DNA from 3 places in the Brevibacillus sp. NSP2.1 genome. Region 3 is predicted to be linked to each of the others. Evidence: riboswitches for the same ligand, from Rfam matches in the RefSeq annotation. Region 3 holds a riboswitch; each other region holds the start of a gene.
The links. A riboswitch is a leader RNA that binds a small molecule or an ion and turns the genes downstream of it on or off. The one in region 3 is predicted to bind lysine.

Region 1 (9,740 bases), 550 kb from region 3:
CCCGCTCGACGTCGGTGATCGCCAAATTCAGCGGCATCCGCGCGATGAATACCCGATAGCCGGAACCAGCCAGGGCGCGTGCGAGCGGCGCATAACTCTCTGGCGTGACCAGAGCGCCCGGATACAAAATCAAGCCAGGCTCACGCGCTTCCCCACCTTCAAAAGCAATCCAGTCGCCCGTGTCGATCACCGTGATCCCTTCGCCTCCCTGCATCGCGTCTTTTGCCGCCTGATCGGGCTGATACGGCCGCAAATACCAGATCGCTGTACAAGCTCCGGCGAGCAACAGCAAGACCAGCACCCTCCACCATCGTTTCCGTTTCCGACTCATTCCGCCACCTCGCTTCCGTTCCCTTGTTGCTTGCTTCTTATTATGTCTCAATCTTCCTTTCCATGTGCGCCATTTGCCCATTCCCGTCAAAAAGCGTGCACATGTATTGACGGCAACCTGTTTTATTAGTAGTACTTTTACATACCACTAATAAAAATCGTGTCGTTTGCCCTTGGCTGAACAGCTTTCAAACCAATGGGCCAGTCCGCTCTTGAACGCGGAACGTGCGCTGTCGCTGCGCCGAAGGACACGATCCAAACAAGAAAGGTTGGGGAACCGTTATGAAGCAAGACGATGTGTTGTACTGCGAAGCTTTGCTGCGAAAAGTCGGCCAGAGACTGTTTGCCGAATTTGCGCAGGAGCCAGCCTGCACGAGCAAGCAAGCGATGAACGAACGTTTTCACGCCTTAAATCCGTAAGCAGAAGAGCTGCTCCGGCACGGCTTGGCGGAGCGCTTTCCCGCGTATCGCTGGTCCGATGCAGAATTTGATGCCTCCCTGCAAAAACAGCCGGAATACTCGACCCCGTACTGGATTTGCGATGCCATCGACGGAGCCGTCCACTTTTTGCAAGGCATGCCGATGTGGGCCGTCTCTCTCTGCCTCGTCCGCGACGGTCAGACGGCCGTTTCCTTTGTGTACGACCCTTGCCGGGATGAGATGTTTACTGCCATTGCAAGACAGGGCGCTTTTTTTGAATGGCAGCAAAATTAGCGTCTCGGCCAAAACAGCGCTGTCCGAATCCGTCCTGGGCACGCTGTTTGCGTCCTCGGAACCGATGAATCTCTCCGTCGGCAAGCTTACGGCCGATTCCTTACTTTTTCTCCTTTTGCCGCTCCCGAAAACGGCGCACCTTCATGAGATTGCCGCACATTTTGTCATCGCACCAGCGGCGTACCCGATTGCGGCTTTCATCGTAAAACACCCATCGGCAGTCCTCGTTGTCGCAAATCTTGATGCGCTGCACGTGCTCAGGAAGCAGCAGCGTGGCAAAGGAAGCCGCGATGCGGGCCATCACCAGCTCCCAGCCGCTGGAGGCGCTGACCAGCTCCTGCTCATACCCGCTCTCCTTGCCCGCAGAGATGACGCGAACGTGAAAAGGCGCCTTCGCGAGCGTCTGATTCAGCTCCTCCAGTTCCTCCTGCCGCAACGCTTCCCCGCGCACGACCCGCTCCAGCAGACTGCGCATATATTCGCGCAAACGCAACAGCGCCACTGCACTCGCCTCATCAATAGGCAATGGGGCGTGCAAAGCGTATTCCCGCAAAAGCTGCTCCAGCCATTCCTGCTTCGCCAGCCGATTTTCCCTGCGGCCAGACCCGCGCCAATCGCGCCAATCACTGTTTAAAAAATCAATGCACAGCCAGTTCACTCCACTCTTCCCCCATCTGCTTTTCGTTTCTTTTGCTTCTTGTATGCTCAGCCTGTGTATGGTATTCTCTATCCGTAACCAACATAAAATATTTAGGTGGTTACAAGCTGCTTCTTATTGCCATTATAACGTTTCACCAATCTGTTTGACAGACGAGGAGGAACCACATGAATCGGATGGAACTGCTTGTTCACGAATGGGAATGCAGGTCGGCACGGAATTTATCAATACCGCCGAGACGAACGACGACACGTTCCAGCCTTCGGGATCGCCCGACGACGAAGCAGCCTGGCAGGCCACCGTACAGCGGATGGAAACCGTCCATCGCCAAATTCATGAAAAGCTCGTCGCTCTGTCAGACGAAGCGTTCGACCAGCCGCTTCCGAGCATCCCTGCCGGGCAAAGCGTGATGAGCATTATTTTGCACGACGCTTTTCACACAGGGCAAATCGTGCAGATCCGCAAGTTGCAAGGCTCCTGGCCTGCACGCCGATCCTTTTTGTAGCAAAACCGCTCCATGCCAATATTTTGCAGCGCAACTTTTTTCGTTGATAAATAACCGTCAATCTTATATAGTTGATAAATAAATCAATTTCATACATGTTATCCTCATCATTCACGGTGAGGGTAGAGGTCGCGGCTTTTATGTCATCCTGTACGAGATTCAGAAGAAATCAATGACTCCAGGAAAGGGAAAAGCCGCCGAAGCTCATGGCGTATCTCTGTGCGCATGGGCTGGGGCTGTACCCGAAAGGGACAGAACTGTCACGTTTGCTTGCCGGGCAAACGTGGTGTGCTATCTTCAGTGAAGGCTTGGTGGGGATTGGATCATACCGCCCTGTGCCGTTTTTTGGCTATTGGCGGTTTTTTCGTTTCCGACCGACCTTCTCAAATTTTTAGAAAGGTCGTGCAAGCAGCATATGTCACAGAATCAACTGCAACGTGGTTTGAAAGCCCGCCATCTGACGATGATCGCCATCGGCGGCTCCATCGGGACGGGCCTGTTCCTGGCAAGTGGAGGCTCGATTCACGAGGCCGGACCGGGCGGAGCCTTGGTCGCCTACATCGCCATCAGCATCATGGTTTACTTTTTGATGACCAGCCTGGGGGAAATGGCTGCCTTCATGCCTGTATCCGGCTCGTTTTCTACGTACGCCACCAAATTCGTCGATCCGTCCCTCGGCTTTGCGCTGGGCTGGAATTACTGGTACAACTGGGCGATTACGATTGCCGTCGAGCTATCTGCCGCGGCGCTGATTATGAAATACTGGTTCCCGGATACTCCCGCCATTTTGTGGAGTACCCTGTTCCTCTGCCTGATGGTTGCTCTGAATTTGTTGTCTGTCAAAAGCTACGGCGAATCCGAATACTGGTTTGCCTTGATTAAAGTCATGACGGTCATCGTCTTTATCGTGATCGGTGTCCTGATGATTTTCGGCATCATGGGCGGCGAAGCAGTCGGCTTCCAAAACTTCACCAAAGGCGACGCGCCATTCAACGGCGGCTTCATGGCCCTTCTCGGTGTGTTCATGATTGCCGGGTTCTCGTTCCAGGGAACTGAGCTGGTCGGTGTGGCCGCCGGGGAGAGCGAAGACCCTGCCCGCAACATCCCGAAAGCGATTCGCCAGATTTTTTGGCGCATCTTGCTGTTCTATATTTTCGCGATCCTGATTATCGGGCTGCTCGTACCGTACGACAATCCGAATCTAATTAGCGGAGATATTACGGATATTGCCATCAGTCCGTTTACGATCGTGTTTGAAAAAGCAGGCTTTGCCTTTGCCGCCTCCGTAATGAACGCAGTAATCCTCACGTCCGTTCTGTCAGCCGGGAACTCGGGCATGTACGCATCCACCCGTATGCTGTGGACGCTGGCGAAGGAAGGCAAAGCGCCCAAATGGTTTGCCAAAGTGACGCGCAATGGCGTTCCCGTCAATGCCCTCATCATGACAGCGGCCATCGGTGCCCTGGCGTTTTTGTCCTCGCTGTTCGGCGATGGCGAAGTGTACGTGTGGCTGCTGAACGCCTCCGGTATGTCTGGCTTCATCGCCTGGCTCGGCATCGCCGTCAGCCACTATCGCTTCCGCAAAGCTTACTTGGCGCAAGGCCGCGATCTGCGCAATTTGCCGTACCGGGCGAAGCTGTTCCCGTTTGGCCCGATCTTCGCCTTCATCATTTGCTGCATCGTCATCATCGGCCAAAACTACTCCGCGTTCATCGGCGGAGAAATCGACTGGAACGGCGTTTTCGTCTCCTACATCGGACTGCCGCTGTTTTTGATCGTCTGGCTGGTTTACAAATACACGAAAAAAAGCAAGCTGGTACCACTGAACAAAGTCGATCTCAGCATGGACGAAAAATAAAAATAGCGTTGCAACAACTCTCTACAAGATTCCCTCGTCGCAGGGAATCTTTTTTTTGGCGCAAACTATATTTCCTATCACATTTTCATATTTCGTATTGACGAATAACGCATGGAAATATATACTGTTCATGAAATTTGATAATGATAATCGTTATCATTATATTTTCTTACTTTTTATAGGAGGTAGCATAATGAAATCCAGGTTGTCCAAGCACATTTACAGCACCACGCTGGTTGCCGCGCTGTTGGCAGGCAATGCTCATCTCGCTCTGGCGGAAGAACCTCTCGTCGCAGCAGCGGAACAGACCCAAATCGTTCCCTTGTCCCTCGACCATGCCGTAGAGCAGGCACTGAAAAACGACGTTGATCTGGAACTGCTGCGGCTGACGTATGACAACACCCGCTACGAAACCCTCATGACGCTGCGCGATAAGGCCGCCATCAAGAAAGATGACATCAATACTCTGGATGAAGCAAAGAAAAAATACGAAGAAACAGCCAAGGCGCAAAAAACATTGCTCGTAGACGAGGCATCCTATAACGCTTCGAAAATCAGCTTGCAAATGCAAGTACAAAAAGCGTACTTTGAAGCGCGGGCGCTCGAAGAAAAAATCAAGCTGCAAAAGAACAGCATCAGACGCCAAACCTGGGCCCAGGACAGCGCTGCGAAAGAAAAGCTGTCCGAGCTGGAAAACAGCTTCAAGCAAGCATTAACCAAGCTCAATGAATTGCTGAACGAAAAAAGGGACAGACAATGGCTGCTGGAAACCAGCAAACTCTCCTATACCCCGCTGCCAACGCTGGAAGAAACCAAAGCTCTCGCCTACCAAAAACGCCCTGACATGGTGAAAGCGGAAGCAGAGAGAGCGTTTGCCCAGGTAAAAGTGGACTACACCTCCGAGTACGCCGCTATCAGCACATACAAAGGAAGAATCGCACTCAACGAATTGCGCAAAGCTGAGCTGCTGCTGCAAAAGCTCAAGCAAAAAGTCGATCAGGAAGTGAGCGACGCCTACGAAAAAGCGGTCGCAGCAAAAAAAGCGCTGGATGAAAGCACCGCCGCAAAAGACGAAGCATGGAAAACTTATCACGCCACACTCACCGATTATGCGAACAAAAAAGTATCTCTGAACGACCTGATCGAAACAGAAGCTGAATTGTTTGATTCTGAAACAAAAGCAGCCGATTCTCTCTATCAATACAACATCGCTGTCAGCACCTTGAATCAATCGGTTGGCCTTTAATATTTCGCGTTACGAAATATTCGATCTCATTTTTCCTTCCTTTTTCCAAGCTTTACGCCAGCTTTGACAGGCGTCTTTTCAAGGCCAAGCTGCCTTTATATAAATCAAAGAAGCAGTCGTCAGCCTGCAGTCGTTCTGCTGTGGCCGACCGCGCAACGAAAGGCTTCATCCTCGCGATGAAGCCTTTCTTTCTATAGAAGGCAGCATTTCTTTTGTAAAGCGAATCCACTCGCGGGTGGCGTACGACAAATAGGCGTTTTTGCGCCAGATCATCCCCAGATGCCATTTGATCGTCGGATTGACCAGCGCGAGGCTGTGAAAGCGCCGCGGATCGAGCTCCCGGCAAATCGTCTGCGGCAACAGGGTGATCCCGACGTTGGCCGCCACCATTTCCGAGAGAAAATCCCACTGCGAGCTTTTGTAGATGACCGTCGGGTGGAAGCCTACGCGCACGCACTCGTCAATGATCCGGTTGTGCAAGGAAAAATCTTCGTGAAACAGCAAAAACCGCTCGTTTGCCAGTTCGGCCAGCGACACCTCCTGCCGCCCGGCCAGCGCATGCGTAGGGTGGACGACTACGCGAATCTGTTCGTTGACAAAAGAGTACGACTCAAACAGCTCCTCACTCGTCGGCAGCAAAACAACGCCGCTGTCCAGCATCCCTGACGCCACGTCCGCCTCGACTTTTTTGGAGCCGACCTCCAGCAGCTCCAGCACGATCCCCGGATACTGCTCGCAAAACTTCCCGATCACTTGCGGAAAAAAGCTCGCCCCTACCATCGGCGGCAGCCCGATGCGGATTCTCCCCCGCTTCAGCTCCATCAAATCGTCGAGATGCAGCTTCATGTTTTCAAACGACTTCACCATCACCTCTGCCTGGGAAAACAAGACCCAGCCCGCGTCGGTCAACGTAATCCGCTTGCCGACTCGCTCAAACAGCTCGACGCCGATTTCTTCTTCCAGGTTCCGCACCATCTTGCTGATCGTCGGCTGGGTAATGTACAGCGCCTCTGCCGCCTTGGTGAAGCTGCTGTGGCGGGCTACCTCTAAAAAATATTGCAAATGGCGAATGTCCATCCCTCTGCTCCCTCCGCTTCATCTATAGATATGATGAATGATACTCATTCTATATATGCATTTTACCTATGAAAAGAGGTGATGTACACTTTTCACAAAGGGAGAGGACCAACATGAAAAGACTGCTTATCATCGTGGGGCAAGTGGCGTTTTTCATCATCGTGTCCGCGTTGATGAACCTGCTCGTCTCCGTCCTTGGCTGGAAAATCCCCGGCAGCATTTTGGGGATGTTTGTCGTGTTTTTGCTGCTCCAGGCAAAAGTGCTGCGTCTGGAGTGGATCGAATCGGGCGCGGCCTGGCTTATGGCCGAGCTGCTACTGTTTTTCATTCCGCCGTCTGTCGGCATCGTCTCGTATCAAAGCTTGATGCTGCATGAAGGGCTGCAAATTGTCCTGATTATCGTCATCGGCACGGCGTTTGTCATGGCGTGCAGCGGCTTGATCGCCCAAAGCATTTCCAAGCGAAAGGAGCATTCGCGCTCATGATGATCGGACTGCTCGGCTTTCTATTCACCATCGCGCTTTACCTGATCGCCAAGCGGCTTTACCGCTACAGACCGATTCTCTTGTTTTCGCCGCTATTGTTTACGCCAATCGTTTTGGTCGTGCTGCTGCTTTGCACTCATCTTTCTTACCGTGATTACAATGAAGGCGGCAAATGGCTGGCGTACATGCTTCAGCCCGCGACCATCGCGTTTGCCGTGCCGCTGTACAAACACTACTCTTTATTGAAGAAACACGCTGCGCAAATCATGATTAGCGTAGTGTCCGGCTCAACGGTGGCCGTCGTTTCTTCTGCCGTACTCGCCCTTTTGCTGCACACAGACGAGCAGGTGCTGTACAGCCTTTTGCCGCGCTCAATCACGACGCCGATTGCGATGAACGTCTCGCAAATGATCGGGGGCGTCCCTTCGATCACCGCTGTGCTCGTCCTGATGACCGGACTGCTCGGCTCGATCATCGGGCCGTACATCATCTCCTATTTGCGCATCTCCGACGATATCGCCCGCGGCGTGCTGCTCGGCACGAGCGCACATGGAGCCGGAACGTCCAAGGCGTTTGAGATTAGTCCGATTACAGGGACGGTTTCGAGCATTTCCATGATTTTGGCGGCGCTGGTCACGCAATTGGCGACGACGCTTCTCGTCTAACAGCCCGTTGGCTGGCTGACACCAGATGCAACAGATGATCGTAAACGGACAGGTTCCCCCTTTCGCGGAAAACCTGTCCGTTTTTCACATGATGAGGTCTGTCCAGATTTTGATCGTCGTGCCCAAAATCAGGAGCGCTAAAATCGCCTGAAGGCTTTTCGTGTTCAACCGCTTGCTGACCGCAGTTCCGAGCGGCGCAGCCAACACGCTGGCGATTACCATGATGAGGGAAGGCCAGAACAAGACGTCTCCCGCCATCAGTTTGCCGATCGTCGCGCCGATGGAAGACAGAAAGGTGATCGCAAGCGAAGACGCTATAGTAACTCGCGTAGGAATTTTAAGGACGACAAGCATAATCAGCACGAGAATGAATGCGCCCGCCGCTCCGACAATGCCGGAAGCGGCTCCGACAATCAGCGCGGAGGTTACGGCCGTAGGCTTATGGAACGCGATGTCGGCCATTTCCTTGTCGTCGATCGCTTTTTTGGGCATAAACATCATCAGTACGGCAATCGTCGCCAAAATAGCATAGACGACGTTGATGGCGTCAGCCGAGAGATATTTGCCCCCATATCCGCCGACCAGGCTGCCGACAACGATCGCGCTGCCCATGTACAAAACAAGCTGATAATGAATCAGCTTGTCTTTTCGCAAAGCCCAGACCGCGGATAAGGTGGCAAAAAACACTTGCACAGCACTGATTCCGGAAACTTCGTGGGCCGTGTAGGCAGCCAGTCCGAGTGCCGCTGGAATGTAGAGGAGCATCGGGTACTTGATGATCGAGCCGCCGATTCCGACAAGCCCGGAGATGAACGACCCCGCAAAGCCGATCAAAAACAGGGTGAGAGCAAGGCTGAACGTCATACGCTCTCCAATCCGTCTTTTTGCCACTGGACAAAGCCGCCGCTCAAGTTCAGCACCTGCTTGAAGCCGTTTGCCTGCAGGATGCTGGCACCGATGGCAGAGCGCGCCCCGGAGCGGCATTGCACGAGGATCGGCTTGTCTTCTGGTATCTCATCCAGCCTTCCAGGCAATGTTCCCAGCATGATGTGCTGCGCGTTTGGAATGTGTCCTTCCTGCCATTCAGTCAAATTGCGTACGTCCACGACGTGTACTTCTCCGCTTTCTACCTGTCTCGCTGCTTCCAGCGGGGTGATTTCCGCGTACGATTCGAGTTCAAAGACGCCTTCCGGCAAAATCCGGTTCACGTCCATCACTCCTGCTGCATTGTCGATTCCTACGGAGCGAAGCGCCTGCAGCAACTCGTCCAGCTCGCCTGGATTGGTCAAAAAGTACACGGGACGGTTGTAGTCGACGAGCCAGCCTGCCCAGTTGGGAAAGGCTTTGTTAAACGGAATGTTGACCGTTCCCGCTACATGTCCTTGCGCAAACGCCCGGGCAGAACGCGTATCGACGACCTGCTGTCCTTCCGCCAGCCACCGTTTCAGCTTTTCCGCCTCCGTTTCTTCCGTTACCGCAGGCAGGTCGCGCAACAGGGCAGGTCCGACTTTGTTGACGTGCTTCATCACAGCGAAGTATTTCGGCGGCTCCGGCTGACCGTCGAGCAGAGCATGGACAAATTCCTCCTCATCGGTGTACTGCATCGCCCAGTTGAACATCTTGATGATTGAGCCCATCGGCATACTGGTATTTCCAGTCCGCATCGCCTTCGTCGGACAGGTACAGCTTCGCTTGATGGGCGAGGCCCAGCTCGCGGACGCCGGAGACAAAGTCTGCATGAATATGGGTTTCTGTGGCGGCGACGATCGACACGCCTTCCGCTTGCGCGACCTGGAAGTACGGCTGCAGATTGCGGCCCGGATCAATCACGATCGCTTCGCCCGTTTTTTGGCAGCCCACCAGATAAGATGCGTGGGCCAGCTTTTCATCGTAAAAGTAACGCAACAGCATGGAAACGTCCTCCCTTTTCTTCAAGATTTCCGATTTTTTTCGGCGAGCACTTCCAACAGCGATTGGGCAAAGCGCAGCGCCTTTTGCACGGCAGGATCTTTCATCAGGCGCAGCAGGGTGAAAACGGAAACCGTTTCGTGCCTGCGCTCCGCTCGCTCTTTTGCTTCGCGGAGGACGGCTACGCCGTTTTCCATCTGGGCAGCGACAGGCGTGATGTACGCTTTCACTCCGTCGAGCAAATACTGCTGAGACTGTTTGTCTTGGCCGACGCTTTCCAGGAAATCAGCGACC
Region 2 (9,740 bases), 2.0 Mb from region 3:
GGGTAGATTGCCCCGTCTGCATACAGATCACCAACGGCTTTCCATAAAACTTGTGCGTGAATACAATGCCGAAGTCGTGTCTCGTTCCTTCGGAGATAAACCCGAGAAAACGGACATTGGCGTTTTCCGAAACGTCGTATAAGTGGTCGTAGTGCTCCATCAGCAATCCCTCCTCGTCTTGATTTTCACTCCGACAACATTTTCAAAAATATTCGGAGTATTTAACATTATACGCGAAAATCCGCTTTTTGCCACCCATTTCGCCTAACTAATCAAATGAGTGGGGTTCATGACCCGCTCCTCGCCCTCCTGAATCCACCTTACCTTCTCCGCTCCGTGCAGCGATTGAGCCACAAAGGAGAGGCATTCGAAGAACAGTTCGACTACTGCTGTACTGTATCGTTCCTCCATTTTCTCCAGCGCATACGTCAATCTGAAAATAGATGGCACTTTTCTTCGGCTTGCCTCCAGAACTTCCTTGCCTCGCTGGGTCGGGTACACGTGTACGACGCGTCCGTCCAGCTCAGACTTTTCAATCGTCACCATTCCTTTCTCCATCAACTTTTTGATGTGGATGACGATCGACGACGGGTGCCAGAAAGTCCAGTCGGCAATTTGCGTGACGCGCACCCCCTCATAACAGTAAATGATCCAGAGAATGTTTAATTGCACGGAGGAATCCAGTTCGGCTTCCTTCGCTGCTCGCTCCCAGTCTTCCTTGTTCACTACGTCAATGGCGCGCATCGTGTTCAATGCTTCAAATACGTGTCTAATCGAGGCCTCCTGCATGGGTTTACTCCTCCATGATCCTTTATCGTTCACTTATCGACTATATAAATAGTATTTATATTTTACACTTTTCAGAAAAGACGCGCAATTGTTTTCCTTTCCCAACTGTCTCATTGCCAAAGTGTGGAAGCAATGCTACACTAAACGCAGATATTCCCGGTACTAGGAGGGTGCAATCGTGAAACTTCAATCGGCCTACATCTATTTCGTTAATGGCTCAACTGCCCAATCCGCAAGTATTGACGACGTAAAAGCCAAGTTTACGCGATATATGGACATGACCTCGAAAACAGGGGAGCAGCTCGGCTGGTCCTACGCAGAGGCCGCTTTTCCATATACCATAGAAGAACGTCCGGAAGGCAAGGACTCGTGGTTCCTCCTGAAAGGAAAAGACCCAAGCATGTACAAGTCCATCGTCGTAGGGGTCGGCAGCAAAGAGGAAAACGGCACCGAGAAGCACTACATCCAGATTGCCCTGCCCGAATCAGCGACGCACGGCGACAAGAACAAAGCAAACGAATACTGTCGTTACTTGGCCCGCGATTACAAGGCGGAGCTCCATCTGTTCAACAAGCGCATCCAGTACTTTCAGCCGCGCAAACCATAAGAACGCAAGCAGCCGATGTTGTCGGCTGTTTTTTTGTGGCCGCTTGGCAAAATGCGCGCTGTCGCTTACTGGCTGCCTCCGCGTTCGGCTTTCTTCCGCAAGTGGGCTTTTTCGCTGGCTCCGGCATAAGAATGGTACGGATGGCCCTTTTTGTGTCCCGAATCGGGGGCGACACAAAAAAGCGGCAAAAACCAGCATGCTCACCATGAAGAGAGGTGCCCGCATGGAACCGAAAGCATTCATCGAGCTGGTGGCAGGCTCCGCCAGGCAAACTTTTCTCAATTACCATATCTTCCCTTCGATCACCATTGCGCAAGCCATCCTGGAATCGGGATGGGGGCAAAAAGTCCCGCAAGACCCAGTTACAGGCCGCTCCTCGTACAATTTGTTCGGGATCAAAGGCACAGGCCCGGCCGGTTCCGTCACCATCACAAGCAAGGAGGTGGAGAATGGGCAGACCGTGTCCCGCCAGTCTACGTTCAAAGCGTACTACAGCTATCAGCAATCGATTGACGATCACGCCCAGTTTCTGCTCAAGCCTACCTACAAAAACGTGCTGACGGCATCCACACCGCAGGAGGCTGCCCAGGCTCTGTCAAAAGCCGGCTATGCCACAGACCCGCAATACGCCGACAAGCTGATCCGCCTGATCCAGACGTACAACCTGACGGCCTACGATCAGTTCGCGCCAGAGGAGCCGTCACCGTATCCGCCCTGGAAGCTTGATCTGGGCAAACGCGTGCTTCGCGAGGGGCTTATCACCTCGCCAGAGTGGCTCAGCAAGCTGGACGAACCGATGCCTGTATGGGCCGTCCTCGCTGTCGCCCTGCGCCTGCTCGACAAACAGCGCGAAGCACCATAACGTTATCGTATGCGAAAACAAAAGCCCCGTTCCAGCACAGGCGAACCTGGGCTAAGCGGGGCTCTTTCCTTATGAAAAAAACAGGTACTGCATCATAGAGAGCTTCGCGCGAGCTTTCGCCCGGAAGCCAGATCAAATGAGCACGATGATTCAAATCATTTGAGATCTTGACAGCGAATAGAACCTTCCGTCCACCATCCGAATGCCCAGGTCTACGCAATATTCCAATCCTTGCGTCACTCCGTACAAAATCCATTCGGAAGAACGATGGTTGATATCAAAATCAGTGTAAAGGTCTGTGCCATCATTGCGGATCTCTTTGCGGTCAGTCACGTCAAAAAGGCGCAGGACAAACGGCAGCTCGGCAAAAGGTATCGCAAATTTCTTCTCCACTTCCTGCTCGAACTCCTTCGTCATACTCCACTCCGCCTGAATCGAATGCTCATCTTTCCAGGCGATGTGGATACTCGGGCCTTCTACATCCGTGGACGATCGCGGGGGATTTGTCTCCATTTGCTCCCATCGTTCCTTTCTTTCATGTACTTGCTTTCAACATGTATATTGGTTTTTTCAGTCTATTATACCATGTGACCTAGCCAAGTGGGAACGTATCAGGAGCATTTAATTTATCGTCCTACCGTAAACGTGTTTTCGCCTACGACTACGTAGGAATTAAACTTCTCGGACTTCATCTGCACCTGGACCTTGTAATTTCCATACGCCTCCAGCTTTGTCGATACAAACGGCTCGGAGAAGTAGAAGCTGTTCGCATTTTGCGTGGAGTACTTCCACTCTTTGCCTTTGCTCACTTCCTTGCCGTCCGGTCCAATCAGGACGAGCTGCATCCGCAAGTCTTTGGCGACAGGCGCTTCGTCTACCTCAACGAATACGTTGAAAGTGCGCGGTACGTTTTTGTCGCTGTAGCCTTTGACCGGGTTGCTGAAGACGATATTTTTATTGCGCGTCTGCTGAATTCCTTCAATGACGATGATGTTTACGTTAGGCTTGACTACCTGCAGCTTGCCCGTGCGCGAATCGTAATCAACAAACCCGCCAAGCTTGTTGACCAAGGCCTCAACCGAATCGGCCTTGGAAGCAGGCATATCGCTTGAAATCGTTTCCGTGCCTAAAAAAACGCGCAACGCACCTTCTCCCAAAGCGGCGGTACTCCCAACTCCCGCTACAGTCAGCGCCAACAAGGCCGATAACCATGCTTTTTTCATGTCATAATCCTCCTGTATGTGTGCGCGGCAGCGCTTGATTTTCCGGAATTGCTTCTCCCTATTTTATACGTGGAAGACAGCAAATAGTTGTGGTCCGAAGACAAGTTTTTTCAACAGTATCCACAGAATCCACAGGCGCGGGACATCCAGGAAGAAAGACTTATACACAATCTCGAAAAGAAAATACGCAGGACTCTTGACAAAAGACATCCCCATTCTCTCACCAAACCTTTTTTCGCATACAAAAAAGAGCGGCCAGCTTCGCCGCTCTTTTTTTGCTGCCTGTCTCGCGCTAATTTTGTTCCGACAGCCACGTAAAATATCGGGAGACCAAGCGGATCGCGACTTCGATCGCGTCCTCGCTCGGCTCGATTTTGGAATGGTGCAGCCCGTACGGAGTATGGACGCCCAGCCAGAACAAAAAGCCCGGAATCTCCTGCAGGAAGTAGCCAAAATCTTCTCCGGTCATCGCTTCCTTGCAGGCAATCATCGTCACGTCTTCGCCCTGCTCGCGCACCCAGTCCATAAAGGCCGTCGTCAGCTTTTCCTCGTTGTACACTTGGCAATACCCTACTCCGTAGTCGATGGACGCCGTACAGTCGAAGCCCGCCTCGATGCCTTTGACAAGCGCTTCAATCCGCGCTTTGACAAGCGCCATGGACTCGGTCGAGAACGTGCGAATCGTCCCTTCCAGCCGCGCCTTTTCCGCAATGATGTTTTGCTTGGTGCCGCCCTCAAGCTTGCCGATGGTCACGACAGCGGAATCGAGCGGATCGACGTTGCGCGCCACAATCGTCTGGAGCTGTGTGATGAGATGGCTGCCTGCGACCACCATGTCGTTTGCTTTGTGCGGAAAAGCTGCGTGCCCGCCTTTTCCGACCAAATCAATGTACAGCTCGGACGTGTTGGCAAACAAAATGCCCGGCTTGGTGGCAATGTAGCCGACGGGATACTCCGGCGCGATGTGCAGCGCAAAAATGCAATCCGGCCGCCAGGAAGCAAACTCCTCGCTCTCCATCATCGGCTGAGCGCCGCCTGGGCCCTCTTCTGCGGGCTGAAACAGGAACAGCAGGTCATCTGCAATCGGCTGCTCCACAAAATGCGTCACAAGCCCGAGCGCGATAGCCATGTGCATGTCGTGTCCGCACGCGTGCATGTAGCCTTCGTGCAGCGAGCGAAACGGATACGACGTCTCTTCTGCAATCGGCAAGCCGTCCATGTCCGTGCGCCAGGCGATCGTGCGCTTTGGATTCGTCCCCTCGATCCGGACCAAAATCCCGGTGCGCCACGTCTTGATCTGCATGCGCTCCTGCGGGAGACGCTCCAAGTAATCGAGCAAATACTTTTGCGTCTTCACCTCGGCAAAGCCCGGCTCCGGAATTTGGTGCAGGTCGCGCCGAATCTGGGTAAACAGCGATGTCGCCATCGTTTACGCCTCCCCTTTGGCCCCGTGCCGCACAGCGAGTTCCGCTGCAAAGCTGTCCAGGAAAAGGTCGACGTCTTCTTTGGTCAAGGTGAGCGGCGGCAGCAGACGCACGATTGTCTTTTGCGTCACGTCCACGAGAATGCCGCGATCAAGCAATGCCTGCTGCAAACGGCTGACCTCTTCCGGTGCGGCGCTGAGCGGGATGCCGACCATCATGCCTTTGCCGCGGAGCGCCTGCAACTGTTCCGGGAGACGCGCGCGCAGCGATTCGAGGCCCGCCCACAAGTACGCGATCACTTCGTCCACGCTTGCCGCAAAAGCAGGATCGAGCAGCTCATCCAGCACCACGTTGCCGAGAGCCGCCGAAAGCGGCGACGGCGCAAAGGTCGTCCCGTGGTCGCCCGGCTTGAACTGGTTCATCAGCTTCGTTCCGGCAATCACGCCACCGAGCGGAAGCCCTCCGCCTACGCCTTTGGCAAACAAGATCAAATCCGGCGTCACGCCTGCGTGCTGGTAGGCAAACAGCTTACCAGTGCGTCCCATGCCTGTCTGGATTTCGTCCATGGCAAACAGCATGCCTTCCTCCTGGCAAATCGCCGCCACTTCGCGCAAAAACGGCTCCGACAGCGGCACGACCCCTCCAGAGCCGAGCACAGGCTCCATCAGGACAGCGGCCGGCTTCGCGTCGCGGCAAATCGCCCGCAAGCCGTCCGCATCCTCAGGGTCTAGCTCGTACACCGGAAAGTCCGGCTGCGGAAAATCCTGATACACATGGGCCTGTCTGGTCAGCCGCACCGCGCCCAATGTTCTGCCGTGAAAGCTGTTGCGGAGCACGACAATCCCTTCGCGCCCGGCCCCTTCTGCCTTCGTCCATTTGTGGATCATTTTGATCGCGGCTTCGGTCGCTTCCGCACCGGAATTTGTGAAAAACACTTTTCCCGGGATCGTCTGCTCCACCAGCCGCTGGGCCAACCGGATTGCCGGCTGGTTCAAAAATACGTTGGAAATGTGCAGGAAGCGCTCGCCCTGTTCGCGCAGCGCCTGGACGATCCGCGGATGGGAGTGGCCGAGCACATTGACGGCCAGCCCCGTAAACAAATCCAAATACTTTTTGCCCGCTGTGTCGTACAGGTAGTTGCCTTCCCCTTTTTCGATCGCGATCGGCAAGCGTTTGTAGGAAGAGACGATGTATTGTTCATCAAGCGTACGCCAGTCCATGTGAGCTCTCTCCCCTACAGTTGACGTAGCTCCTGCTTGATCTCCGTCTTGGAGCGAGTTTTGTCGTCGATCTGTTTAATCACGCGCGCTGGTGTACCAGCCACCACAACGTATGGCGGCACGTCTTCAATGACGACCGCGCCCGCTGCCACAACCGCGCCTTTTCCTACGCGCACGCCTTCCAGAACCACGGCGTTGGCACCGATTACGACGTCATCTTCCACTACGACTGGCTGCGCGGAAGGCGGCTCGATGACGCCTGCGATGACAGAACCAGCGCCGATATGGCAGTTTTTCCCGATCGTTCCGCGGCCGCCGACGACGACGTTCATGTCGATCATCGTGCCTTCGCCAATCACAGCACCGATGTTGATCGTAGCGCCCATCATGATGACTGCGTTGTTGCCGATCGTCACCTGGTCGCGGATAATCGCGCCTGGCTCGATGCGCGCCTGGATTCCTTTTGTGTCGAGCAACGGAATCGCCGAATTGCGGCGGTCGCTTTCTACTACGTAGTCTTCGATTTTGTCAGCGTTCGCAGCCAGAACCGGCTCGATTTCTTTCCATTCGCCAAACACAACGCCAGTCGTGCCTGTAATGAACGTCTTGGAGCTGGCACCGAAGTCAATGCCCTCCAGATTGCCTTTCACGTATAGTTTCACTGGTGTTTTCTTCTCGCTTTTTTGAATAAACGCGATAATTTCATTGGCATCCATCATGTTCACTGGTACATCCTCCTTTTAATAAAAAGCGTGCCTGTCAACGAGAGCGAACCGCTCCCCTGACTAAAAAAAGCAATGAGTGCATTCGCTATCTCATTGCTTTCCATACTGCCCAAGCAAATCGTAAATAGCGCTCCACAAACAGGCGATTGCCTTTTGTGACAGGATGCTCATTGTTCACGAATCACCCCAGCCGCTGCTATCCGAGGGGAACAGCAACAGCTTCGGCGCTTTAGCCTTTCCCTCTCTTCCCGCCCCCTGGCAGATTACGAAAAGATGTACTCATCTTCGGCGCACCTCTATTTAGACTTCCAATATTATAATTTCATTTTACTCTACCAAAATCAATCACTTGTGGCAACAGCTTTATGGAAAGAAAAATAACTGTTGACAACGAGAATCATTTTCATTATTTTATTTGTGTGAGAATGATTTTCATTATCTTATTTGGAGGGTTTACTTCTTATGAGCCGCATTTTGATGGTGTACGCAAGCATGACAGGAAACACGCAGGAAGTTGCTGAAGCAATTGCCGAAGGGATTCGTTCCACCGGAAAAGACCTGGAGATAAAAGAAGTCATGGATGCCACTGCCAAGGAACTGGAAGACTACGATGCCATTTTGCTCGGTGCCTATACATGGGGCGACGGCGATCTGCCAGACGAGTGCCTGGACTTTTACGAAGAGATGGACGATATTGATTTGAGCGGCAAAAAAGTCGCGGCTTTCGGTTCCTGCGACTCCGCTTACGAGCATGTGGGCGCTGCTGTAGATATTTTGCTGAAAAAAGCGAGCGAGCGCGGAGCGGAAACTCCACTCGAAGGTCTGAAAATCGAGCTGTCTCCTAACGCAAAAGAAGTAGAGATTTGCAAACAGTTTGGCGTTTCCTTCTCCGAGCTGCTCGGCTAAGACTAGCGCCGGAAAAGAAGTTGTCCAAAAAAATCCTTTTCAAGCAAGCGCTGTCATGATAAAATGTCGATCCATCTTTTCTCAAGAAGGAGGATTGATATCATGACGTTACATACGCATACGGTCTACTTGCGACCACTGCAAGCAAATGACGCAGCCGAGCTTCTGAAGCTTCGGCTGCGTAATCATGCCTTCCTGCAACCGTTCGAGCCGCTCCGCTCCGCCGCCTTCCTGACGCTGAGCGGTCAGGAGGCGCAAATTGCGCAAGCGGAGCAAGACTTTGCAGCAGGGACCGCCTTCGCCTTTGGCGTGTTTTTGCGCGACACGGACGAAATGATCGGCCGCGTCGCTCTGTCAAACGTCGTGCGCGGCGCCTGGCAAAACGCGACCATCGGCTACTTCATGGATGAAGCCTGCAACGGCAAAGGCTACACCACTGCGGCCGTACGGCTTGCGCTCGCGTACGCCTTCCAGGAAGCCGGGCTGCACCGGGTACAGGCCGCTGTCATGCCCCGCAATACTCCCTCCATCCGCGTGTTGGAGAAAAACGGCTTTCGCCACGAAGGGTTGTCCTTGCGCTATTTGCAAATCAACGGCGTGTGGGAAGATCACCTCCTATTTGCGATCACGGCAGAGGACTGGAGCTAATCATTCCTCTTTGTTTTGCTCCACGCGCAATCGCTCCAGGATTCGCCGCTTGCGGTACAGCATTCGCCCCGCTTCGGCGACATCCTGGACGGTTGAGCGATTCAAGTACGCCCCAAACAGGATGCCTGCAATCGGCACCATCTGAAACAGCTTTTTCCAGCCAAAATTTTCCGTGTACGTCACCACGACTTCCCGCCAGCCCTGCAATTGCGCCATGACGTCTTTTTGCGCAGCAGGCTCGTCAAAGCGCGACAGCTCAGCCAGTATCGCCTTTTTGCCGACGATATCGGAAGAAGCGAACTGCAGGCATTTGACCACGAACAGCCGCTCCCGCTTGTCCTCCGGGCGATAGCCGTAGCATAGCGCCATTTCTTGCAGCACTTTCAGCGACGTGCCGAGCAGCAACGGAATATCAATCGCCAGCGTAAAAATGCCGCCGATGCCTGTCGTTGCGCCCTGTACCGTGGCAAAGGTCGCGCGCGATTCTTTCAGCTCGCGGGCAATCTCATCCATGAGGACGAGCGGTGCCCCTGCGACTTCTGCGGTCTGCGGAATGCCCGCGCCATCCCTTTCCAAGCGGGGAGCGAACTTGCTGTAAATCGCCGTATCCTGAACGAGATACGTTCCCCCTGTTTCCAGAAACGCGGCCATCTCGTCCACGGCTGTCCCCAGCTTTTCCCGGACGAAATTCGGCGTCATTTTATCGAGAAAAACGAACGGAAGCCTGCCGAGCTTTTCCCAGAACCACAAATCGTTCTGGTCGCGCTCCCATGCCTCCACCTCTTCCAATGCCTGCTGCAAAACCTGTCTCGACTCCATCTGCCGCAATCCCTCCCGGATCATTGCTTCTATGTTTCTTTGCCGCGCTTCCATTGGCATTGGTTGCGAAGCAGCGATTTGATATGCGCCCGCAGCTCCTCTGCCTGGGAAAAACGCGCAAATTCCTCACTGTCTGTTACGATTCCCAGCTTCAAATGTTTCACTTGTCCGTTTTCGACGCAAAAGCCGAACGCTTGCAGAATCGCAATCTGTTCATCCGTCATCTTGCTTGCCCCCCACCTTTGCAAAAACCCCCTTGCCACATGCAAGGGGGTCATCTGTTTATTTGACCTCTACGGTTAAGGTCATCGTTTGATTTCGTTCCGATTCACCCAGCTCTTTGTCGTATTTCTTGTATTTTTGCACGACCGAGCAAGTTTTATTGCGGAATGTGTTCGTTACTTTAACTGTGTAGACGCCAGGCTTGTTCTCGTTGTCTGCGATGATCGCTTTCAAATCGAGCGATTCATCGCCCTCGTCCACGTATTCCTCGTCCGTGTTCGGCTTCAGGCTTGCA
Region 3 (9,740 bases):
CACCGCCGGAATTTGCTTCAAATGCTCCGCGCTGATGATGAGCGGCCCGGGTTCGTTGTTGTAAATAATCGCGCCGACGGCACCCGCTTCTTTGGCAAGGCGGAGCTTTTCATCAAAAGAAGTATCCCCCCGCTCCAAGAGCACGATTTTTTCCTTGACCGATACGTTGTAGTCTTCTTTTTTCCCTTTTCCCATGTAAACGAGCGGATACGGCTTCACCAGAGAAGCTATCGGATTGAGCGCCGACCCGCTCTCCACGTGCCCAGGCAAGTAGACGACGCGTTCCAGCCCTGGCACTCCCTGGACGCTGAAGCTGTTGCCCGCAAGCGTCGTCGCGTTGACGGATGCGACGGAAAACGCATCAGGGCTGAGGCCGGGGGAGCCGATCATGGCCACGTCCGGATTTTGCTCCCGCACCTTGTCGCTGCCGAAGTACGAGTCGTTCCCCGCTGCCGCCACGACGATGACGCCGTTGTCCACCGCCTTTTTCACGGCCATTTGCTCGACGTTCGACTCGTCCACATAACCGGCGGAGGAGCCGAGGCTGAGGTTGATGACATCGGCTTTTTTGGCGATCGAATCGTTAATCGCAAACAAGATCGACTCGCTCAAGCCTGGCACTTCCCCCTGGTAGTTGGAAAATACTTTTTGGCTCATGATTTGCGATTCCGGCGCGACTCCTTTGACTTTGCCGTTAGCGGCAATGATCCCGGCGACATGGATGCCGTGCTGCGATTCGGCTACGTCCTCGGTCGTCTGATTGCGGTCTGCCCAGTTGAAGCCCGGAATTACTTTTTGCGGCGAGCCTGACTTCTGCACAGCCAGCCGCTTGTCGTGCGGCGGTGGCAAATCAGGATGCCGCGGGTTTACGCCTGTATCAATGACCGAGATGAGCATTCCTTCTCCTTTAACCCCTGCCTCCCGCCAGGCGCGGTTCGCTTCGATCATCTCCAGCGTAGAGGCTTGTGCGCTGACAGCCTGTTCGCCCAGGACGACATGCTCGGAACGCTGCCACTCGTTGGCCCGCTCGGCGCGGACATGATTTCCGGCCTCGCCCGGCGCGTGGCTTGTATGTGATTGCTCCTTCATTTCCGCCAAATCGTGCATGACCACACTGCGCAAGCTGATGGCGTCGCCGTATGCAAAGACATCCGCGCGTGTATGGCCCACTGTCGTTACGGGAAGCAAAACCAACACTAACCCTAAGCTCATCACCTGTTTTTTCATCGTTTGCCCCCTTGTTGGAAGTACACCCATTATGTATCAGTTTTCACTGGGAGCCGCTCGGGTATTCTCGTCTTTTGCCCTAAGGTTGACAAAACAGGTGAATCAGCCTATATTTAATACCGTTAAATATTTCCTGTCCGAAATGTATTGTTATTAAGCTGCAAGGAGCTGAAACCAGCATGTCCTCCCCTTCCCCCGAGTCCATTGACCGCCTGCAAGAAGCTTTTCGCACCATCATGCGCACGTTGGGGACGCATATGGCCGAGCCTGTTCCCGGATTGACAGGTCCGCAATTTTACATCCTTCATCAATTGGAGCAACGCCAAAGATGTACCGTCGGCGAACTGGCCGATTCGATGATGGTCAAGCCCAGCGCGATTACCGCGATGATCGACCGGCTGGACAAGCACGGCTACGTCAGCCGGGAGCGCGATGAGGAAGATCGGCGCGTCGTCCATATCAGTCTGCTGGAAGCCGGAAAACACATTTTGGCCCAGGCGAAGCAGACGCGGCTGGAAACGCTCCGGCAACTGTTTTCCCACCTCACCGAAGAAGAGTGGGAGCAGTTCGTTCGCATGTTCGAAAAACTGGCAGTCGCCGCTGTCGCTGACGCAAGAAAAAAAGGCGTGCATTCCGGTTAAACCGGCGCACGCCTTTTTCTTTTGCCAAACGATTAGGAGAAGAAGAATTTCTTCACCGCATGTTTGGTCGTTTCTTTGTTCATGTGAGCAATCGAGGTCGTGAGCGGGATGCCTTTTGGACAAGCTTGCACGCAGTTTTGCGAGTTACCGCAATCGCCGATACCGCCGTCTTCCATCAGAGCTTCCAGACGCTCATGCTTGTTCATCATACCAGTTGGATGCTGGTTGAACAGGCGAACCTGGGAAATCGCAAACGGTCCAATGAACTCGGACTTCGCGTTCACGTTCGGGCAAGCCTCCAAGCATACCCCGCACGTCATGCACTTGGACAGCTCGTACGCCCATTGACGCTCTACTTCCGGCATGCGCGGACCTGGTCCCAGATCATGCGTACCATCGATTGGAATCCATGCTTTTACACGTTTCAACGCATCGAACATGCGGCTACGGTCAATCGACAAGTCGCGTTGTACAGGGAACGTGCTCATTGGCTCCAGACGAATTGGCTGTTCCAGTTTATCGATCAGCGCCGAGCAAGCCTGGCGCGGTCTTCCGTTGATGACCATCGAGCACGCGCCGCATACTTCTTCCAAGCAGTTCGATTCCCAGTTGACCGGAGAAGTTTTTTGGCCTTGCGCGTTGAGCGGATTGCGTTGAATCTCCATCAGCGCACCAATGACGTTCATACCAGGACGGTACGGGATTTTGAACTCTTCCTTGTATGGAGTGCTGTCAGGGCTGTCTTGGCGAGTAATAATCAGGTGAATCAATTTTTCTGCCATGATCCGTTTCCTCCTCTCTTAATGCTTCTTGTCAGACGTATAGTCACGTTTCCGTGGCGGGATCAACGAAACATCGATGTCTTCGTAGTAGATTTCTGGCGCGGTTGTTTCCGGATTGAACTTCGCCATAGTTGTCTTCATGAAGTTCTCGTCATCACGCTCAGGGAATTCCGGTTTGTAGTGAGCGCCGCGGCTCTCGTTACGCATGAGCGCACCGATTGTGATCGCACGGGAGAGGACGAGCATGTTCCACAAGTGACGAGTGAAGGAAGCACCTGCGTTGCTCCATTTGCTTGTATCGTTGATGTTGATTTTTTTGTAGCGCTCCATCAACTCTTGAATCTTTTCATCTGTTTTTTGCAGACGGTCGTTGTAACGAACTACCGTTACGTTGTCTGTCATCCACTCACCCAGCTCCTTGTGGATCAGGTAAGCATTTTCCGTTCCGTCCATTTTCAAAATGCTGTCGTATTTCGCCTGTTCTTTGCTCGTGTAGCTGTCAAAGAGAGTAGAAGACAGATCATCCGAAGATTGATTCAAGCCTTTGATGTACTCGATCGCTTTTGGACCGGCAACCATACCGCCGTAGATCGCGGACAACAGGGAGTTTGCACCCAAACGGTTCGCGCCGTGCTGGGAGTAATCGCACTCACCCGCTGCAAACAGACCAGGGATGTTGGTCATTTGGTTGTAGTCTACCCACATTCCGCCCATGGAGTAGTGAACGGCAGGGAAAATCTTCATCGGCACTTTGCGCGGGTCATCCCCTACGAATTTTTCGTAAATCTCGATAATACCGCCCAGTTTTACATCCAGCTCTTTCGGATCTTTGTGGGACAGATCGAGGTACACCATGTTTTCGCCGTTGACGCCCAGTTTCATGTCTACGCAGACAGAGAAGATTTCGCGAGTCGCAATATCACGCGGTACCAGGTTTCCGTAGGCAGGATATTTTTCCTCCAGGAAGTACCAAGGCTTACCGTCTTTGTACGTCCATACGCGACCGCCCTCACCGCGCGCGGATTCAGACATCAGACGCAGCTTGTCGTCGCCCGGAATCGCAGTCGGGTGAATCTGGATCATCTCACCGTTGGCGTAGATTACGCCTTGCTGGTAAGCGGCAGACGCTGCTGTACCTGTGTTGATGATCGAGTTGGTCGATTTACCGAAGATGATACCAGGGCCGCCTGTTGCCAAAATAACGGCATCTGCACGGAAGGATTGAATTTCACCGGAACGCATGTTTTGCGCGGTAATCCCGCGACAGGTTCCTGTCTCGTCCAAAACGGCTCCGAGGAAATCCCAATATTCGTACTTGGTAACCAGACCTTCTGCTTCGTAGCGGCGTACTTGCTCGTCCAGCGCGTACAGCAGTTGTTGTCCGGTTGTCGCACCTGCAAACGCAGTACGGTGATGTTTTGTTCCCCCGAAACGGCGGAAGTCCAACAGACCTTCTGGTGTGCGGTTGAACATGACGCCCATCCGGTCAAGCATATAGATAATTCCAGGTGCTGCATCGCACATTGCTTTTACTGGTGGTTGGTTTGCCAAGAAGTCTCCACCGTAAACTGTATCGTCGAAGTGCTCCCATGTGGAGTCGCCTTCCCCTTTGGTATTTACCGCACCGTTGATACCGCCCTGCGCACAAACAGAGTGGGAACGTTTTACCGGAACCAGGGAGAACAACTGAACGGGAACGCCTTTTTCTGCAGCTTTGATAGTAGCCATCAAGCCGGCCAATCCACCACCGACAATGATAAGTTTACCTTTTGCCATGATTTAGTCCCCCTATCCCTACAGAATGAAAGCCGACATCGCACGCAATCCGATGAAGGTTACAACTACGAATACGACCATAGTGAAGTATGTTGCAATTCGTTGGGAACGTGGTCCAACCGTAATTCCCCAGTGAACCAGGAACGACCAGAGTCCGTTGGAGAAGTGGAAAACCGTGCTGATAATCCCGATTGTGTAGAATACGATCATTGCTGGGCTGCTGAAAATGTTTGCGACCATGTCGAAGTCAACATGTGCACCCAATGCCTTCTGAATGCGAGTTTCCCATACGTGCCAAACAATGAAAATGAGGGTAATGATACCTGTTACCCGTTGCCACAGAAACATGTGGTTTCTGAAGTAACCGAAGTTCCCTACGTTTTGTTTCGCTTGGAACGCGATGTAGAGACCGTAAACAGCGTGAAACAGGATCGGGATGTAGATGAAGACAAATTCAACTACAAGCAGAAGTGGAACGTTTTCAATCAGACCTACCGTCTGGTTGAAAGCTTCGGCTCCACGGGTCGCCTGGTAGTTGGCTGTCAAGTGGAACAGCAGGAAGAGCCCGATCGGAAACAAACCAAGAAGTGAGTGCAGCTTGTGACTGAGAAAGCTATGGCCTTTCGCCATACAATGGTCCCCCTTTCAGTGTATGTAGCGCTCTTTTATGGACCTTTCTCCCATATCCTAACCCATTGCCTGACCCATTAGACATGCCAAAAAACCGTTAGCTCTCTCCACGCCTAACTTTGTCGGAATGTGTCAAAATACGAAAAAAAGTTGGGCAAAACTTTGACCAAATCCAATTGTACTCTTGTCGACACATAGCGTCAAGACAATCAGTAGACTAAATACATTGATAGAATAACTTTGTTTAGTTTCACTATTTTTTCTCTTAATCGGTCATGAAGCAAGCCTCCCTCTCATAATCTAGTACAGACAGGAGGGAAGCGAGATGAAAGATACCGATCAGTTGGCAGCCCTGTTGCCGCCCCACACGATTCCGGTGGCCGAACGCATGCACATGCCTTATCTCGGCTACCATCTGCTCCGCGAAACATTGACGAACGCCTTATTGGGAGACAGCGAAAGCCCGATATTGTACTGGCTGGGCAAAGACATCGGCCGGAAAATTCCGGTTCAGTCTTCCACGGGCCCGATTCTCCCTTTTATCCGCCTTGGGCTGGGACAGCTCGATCTCGTGGAAGAAACGGCAGACGCGATCGTCTACAAGCTCTCGCACACTATCTACAACTACCAAACGCCCGAGCGGCTCAGCCGCGCCTTGTCACTGGAAGCCGGAATCATCGCCGGCAGCATCGAGCAGTGGAAGGGCAAGGACACGTCCGCACAACTGGAGATCGAAAGCTCGTCCCGCATTCTTATCAAGGTGCGGACGCAAAAATAAACAAGCCGTTCGCCTTTGTGCGGGATACTGCCATACTTTTGTCATTGCAAAAGGCAGCGGGAACCCGCACTCGCGAATCATTCAAAAAGATGCCCCCTCTGCCAGCGGGCGAGGGAGCATTTGCTTCTTATAAGCCGTGCACGACTGCTGTTTCCGCCACATCAAGTCCGTATGCCGTATGCAGGCTGCGAACGGCAAGCTCGGTTTGGCCAGCAGGAATAACGCAGGACACTTTGATGTCCGACGTCGAAACCATTTTAATAGAAATTTCTTTTTCAGCCAAAACGCGGAACATCTCAGCGGCAACCCCCGGATTGTTCACCATGCCGGAGCCGACGATGGACACTTTGGTCAAGTTTTGCTCGAAGTCGACTTTTTCGAAGCCCAGCTCCGCTTTGTTGTTTTCCAGCGTATCCAGCGCCTTTTTCAAGTCATCTGCCGCGACCGTAAACGAAATGTTCGTGACAGCGGCATCGTAGGAGCTTTGAATGATGATGTCGACGTTCACCTGGTTGTCTGCGAGTGTATTGAACAGGCGGGAAAGAGTCCCCACCTTTGCAGGCATCCCGACAACCGTAACTTTGGCGACATCTTCGTCATGCGCGACTCCACTTACTACTCTTCCTGTTTCCATGTTGGCAACCTCCTCAACGTACGTACCCTCTTCGGCAGTAAAGCTGGAGCGGACCACCAGCCGTACCTTGTATTTTTTCGCAGCCTCCACCGAACGCGGATGCAGGACGCCTGCGCCGAGATTGGCAAGCTCCAGCATTTCATCATACGAGATCGTATTCAGCTTGCTTGCTGCCGGCACCATGCGCGGGTCGGCCGTGTAAACGCCAGAAACGTCTGTAAAAATCTCGCATTTGTCAGCATTCAGGCTGGCTGCCAGCGTAACCGCCGATGTATCCGATCCACCGCGGCCGAGCGTTGTAATTTCTCCTTCGTCGCTAAGACCTTGGAACCCTGCCACAATCACGACGCGGCCTCGACCGAGCTCCGCCTGAATGCGCTGTGGATCAATTTGCTTGATCCGCGCCCGGCCGTGGATCGCTTCTGTCGTCACTCCGGCCTGCCAGCCAGTCAAAGAAATGGCATCGTAGCCTTTGGAATGCAAGGCCATCGCGAGCAATGCGATCGATACTTGCTCCCCCGTGGTCAGCAGCATATCCATTTCACGCTCGGAAGGGTAGGCGCTGATCTGTTTGGCCATATCTACCAGGACGTCGGTAGATTTGCCCATCGCAGACACGACGACTACCAGGTCATGCCCTTCTTCTTTGTAGCTGATAATTCGGTCCGCAACTCGTAAAATTCGCTCAATAGTCCCTACAGAGGTGCCTCCGTATTTCTGCACGATCAACCCCATGCGGCTTCTCTCCCTTTTCTCATATCCAATGTTTGTAGAATGTATCGTTTTCTCTCGTTTTATTAGCTTGTTTTCGCTTGTTCGTTTATGGAAAATTTTACCTGTCACTTTATAAAAAAGGCACCGACAAGGAATAAGTACCTGCCGCTGCCTACTGTTTCGACATACCGGTTCCTCCCTCCCAATACACGCGGACAATGCAGCACATGACAGGACAACACCTATCACCGCTCACATTGACACACCGTGAGATAGCACTCCATCTGACGCCGGTTAAGAGCCAGATGACAGTCCTGCACTTGTTCAATGCAGACCCAGCATGGAGAACTACGGGTTTTCCTCCACACTTCGGCGAATTCCCCTTTCCCGCTCCCTTCACAGATACCCGATCTCAGGGTGGTACTCTTGGTTTTCGCGCCTCTACCTCACTTCATAAGGGAAGTGAGGCTAACTATTCTGTTTGAAACGCATTATATCACGGGAATCCGAACGGTTCAATTGCTTTTTGAAAAAAACGTTACGATTCCAGCTTGCGCAAATGGGCGATAATCTGCTTCGCCAGCTTGTCGCCGATCCCCAACTGCCGGAAATCCTCCACCGTCGCCTCGCGCATTTTTTTCAGCGAGCCAAAATGGGTAAACAACAGCTTGCGCCGCTTTTCGCCGATGCCCGGTATTTCGTCGAGCTGGGAGGAGAGCATCGTCTTCGTCCGGGATTGTCGGTGAAACGTAATCGCAAACCGGTGCACCTCGTCCTGAATGCGCTGCAGCAAGTAAAACTCGTAGCTGTCCCGCTTCAGATTCACCGGCTCCGGCGGATCGCCGTACATCAACTGCGCGGTTTTGTGCTTTTCGTCTTTGGCCAGGCCGCAGACCGGGATGTACAGCCCCAGCTCGTTTTCCAGCACGTCCATGGCGGCGCTGATCTGCCCTTTGCCCCCGTCGATGACGATCAGATCGGGCAGCGGCTGGTTTTCCTTCAGCAAGCGCGAATACCGTCTGCGGATTACCTCGCGCATGGAGCCGTAATCGTCCGGCCCTTCGACTGTCTTGATCTTGAACTTGCGGTATTCCTTTTTGTCCGGACGGCCGTCCGTAAAGACAATCATCGCCGACACAGGCTCGGTTCCTTGGATGTTGGAGTTGTCGAACGCCTCGATCCGGTGCGGGACGCCGATCCCCAGCACATGCCCCAGGTTGTGCACCGCCTGAACGGTCCGCGCGTCGTCCTTGGACATCAGGGCGAACTTTTCCTGCAGGGCGATCCGCGCGTTTTCACAAGCCATCTGTACCAGCTCGCGCTTTTTGCTGCGCTTGGGCGTCAACACCTTGACTCCCAGCCATTCACTCAACAGCTCCGGCTCGCTTTCCTCCGGCAGCAAAATTTCTTTGGGCAGCGCGTTTTGCTTGTCGTAGTAAAACTGGGTGACGTACGACATGAAGTCCTCGCTCTCGTTTCCGTAGTAAGGGAAGGAGGTCGTCTGCCGCTCGATCATCTTGCCCTGGCGCATGTAAAAAATTTGAATGCACATCCAGCCTTTTTCCACGGCAAAGCCGATAATGTCGCGGTCAACCGTATCGGTGAACGTAATTTTCTGCTTCTCCATCACCGCTTCGATGCTCTTGATCTGATCGCGGAACTCCTTGGCCCGCTCAAACTCCATCGCCTCTGCGGCCTGGAGCATTTTTTCCGTGAGCTGCTGCTTCATCTGCTCGTGTCCGCCGTCGAGGAAGCGGCTGATCTCATCTACCAGTCGCTGGTTTTCTTCAGCCGAAACCTCGTACACACAGGGGGCGAGACATTGGCCCAAATGGTAGTACAAACATACCTGCTTGGGCATGTTGCGGCATTTGCGCAAAGGATAGAGCCGGTCGAGCAGCTTTTTCACCTCGGACGCGTCGCCTGCATTCGGGTACGGCCCGAAGTATTTCGCCTTGTCTTTCAGCACCTTGCGGGTAATTTCCAGCCGCGGCTGCGCTTCGTTCGTAATTTTGATGTATGGGTAGGTTTTGTCGTCGCGAAGCATGACGTTATAGCGCGGGTCGTGCTTTTTGATGAGGTTGCACTCCAGCAATAACGCCTCGATCGCAGACGACACCACGATATACTCAAAGTCCGCGATCTCGCTGACCAGAAGCTGCGTCTTCCCGTTATGGCTTCCGGTGAAGTACGAGCGCACGCGGTTTTTCAGCACCTTGGCTTTTCCGACGTATATAATTTCCCCGTTTGCATTTTTCATCAGGTAGCAGCCGGGCTTTTCTGGCAGCACAGCCAGCTTGTCTTTCAAGGTACGGTTCATGGCTGCACCTCCTTTTTCCTTTTAACGGCTTTCGCTTTAGCGTTTTTTCATGACGGGCTGTTCCAGGACGTACAGCTCATCCTCCAGGGCGTTCATCCGCTCCAGCAACAGCTTGCGGCTGTCCTGTACGCCCTGGTTATAGTAAAACGGCCCGAGCTCTCTGGAAAAGAAGGCGATCAGCTCTTCCGTCTCCAGGTTGCCCAGCTCCTCGCCGTGTTCTGCGTGAAAATACCGTTGC

Region 1: it holds a riboswitch for lysine, as region 3 does, so the genes downstream of both, M655_RS22050 (amino acid permease) here and M655_RS19370 (aspartate kinase) in region 3, are expected to answer to the same signal.
Region 2: it holds a riboswitch for lysine, as region 3 does, so the genes downstream of both, dapD (2,3,4,5-tetrahydropyridine-2,6-dicarboxylate N-acetyltransferase) here and M655_RS19370 (aspartate kinase) in region 3, are expected to answer to the same signal.

What each region holds. Positions count from the first base shown of each region.
Region 1 covers NZ_CP048274.1:4,547,132-4,556,871, forward strand. Annotated here, with positions in the region: gene M655_RS22025 (alpha/beta fold hydrolase) at 1-331, opposite strand, end outside; gene M655_RS22030 (hypothetical protein) at 613-750, shown strand; gene M655_RS22035 (inositol monophosphatase family protein) at 775-1,044, shown strand; gene M655_RS22040 (CGNR zinc finger domain-containing protein) at 1,145-1,702, opposite strand; gene M655_RS22045 (DinB family protein) at 1,899-2,207, shown strand; lysine riboswitch at 2,323-2,509, shown strand; gene M655_RS22050 (amino acid permease) at 2,623-4,065, shown strand; gene M655_RS22055 (TolC family protein) at 4,259-5,311, shown strand; gene cidR (cidABC operon transcriptional activator CidR) at 5,477-6,388, opposite strand; gene M655_RS22065 (CidA/LrgA family protein) at 6,502-6,873, shown strand; gene M655_RS22070 (LrgB family protein) at 6,870-7,538, shown strand; gene M655_RS22075 (sulfite exporter TauE/SafE family protein) at 7,623-8,402, opposite strand; partial or broken gene M655_RS22080 (rhodanese-like domain-containing protein) at 8,399-9,449, opposite strand; gene M655_RS22085 (DUF1641 domain-containing protein) at 9,470-9,740, opposite strand, start outside.
Region 2 covers NZ_CP048274.1:2,009,648-2,019,387, reverse strand. Annotated here, with positions in the region: gene M655_RS10155 (DUF3055 domain-containing protein) at 1-160, opposite strand, end outside; gene M655_RS10150 (MarR family winged helix-turn-helix transcriptional regulator) at 265-789, opposite strand; gene M655_RS10145 (DUF1885 family protein) at 968-1,396, shown strand; gene M655_RS10140 (glycoside hydrolase family 73 protein) at 1,620-2,258, shown strand; gene M655_RS10135 (DUF4912 domain-containing protein) at 2,409-2,675, opposite strand; gene M655_RS10130 (hypothetical protein) at 2,885-3,481, opposite strand; gene M655_RS10125 (N-acetyldiaminopimelate deacetylase) at 3,774-4,907, opposite strand; gene M655_RS10120 (aspartate aminotransferase family protein) at 4,911-6,125, opposite strand; gene dapD (2,3,4,5-tetrahydropyridine-2,6-dicarboxylate N-acetyltransferase) at 6,140-6,850, opposite strand; lysine riboswitch at 6,968-7,157, opposite strand; gene M655_RS10110 (flavodoxin) at 7,313-7,756, shown strand; gene M655_RS10105 (GNAT family N-acetyltransferase) at 7,859-8,404, shown strand; gene M655_RS10100 (EcsC family protein) at 8,405-9,223, opposite strand; gene M655_RS10095 (hypothetical protein) at 9,253-9,447, opposite strand; gene M655_RS10090 (hypothetical protein) at 9,506-9,740, opposite strand, start outside.
Region 3 covers NZ_CP048274.1:3,992,137-4,001,876, forward strand. Annotated here, with positions in the region: gene M655_RS19340 (S8 family serine peptidase) at 1-1,227, opposite strand, end outside; gene M655_RS19345 (MarR family winged helix-turn-helix transcriptional regulator) at 1,407-1,868, shown strand; gene sdhB (succinate dehydrogenase iron-sulfur subunit) at 1,901-2,650, opposite strand; gene sdhA (succinate dehydrogenase flavoprotein subunit) at 2,669-4,426, opposite strand; gene M655_RS19360 (succinate dehydrogenase cytochrome b558 subunit) at 4,445-5,056, opposite strand; gene M655_RS19365 (DUF2507 domain-containing protein) at 5,382-5,834, shown strand; gene M655_RS19370 (aspartate kinase) at 5,962-7,203, opposite strand; lysine riboswitch at 7,448-7,634, opposite strand; gene uvrC (excinuclease ABC subunit UvrC) at 7,721-9,502, opposite strand; gene M655_RS19380 (DUF2164 domain-containing protein) at 9,539-9,740, opposite strand, start outside.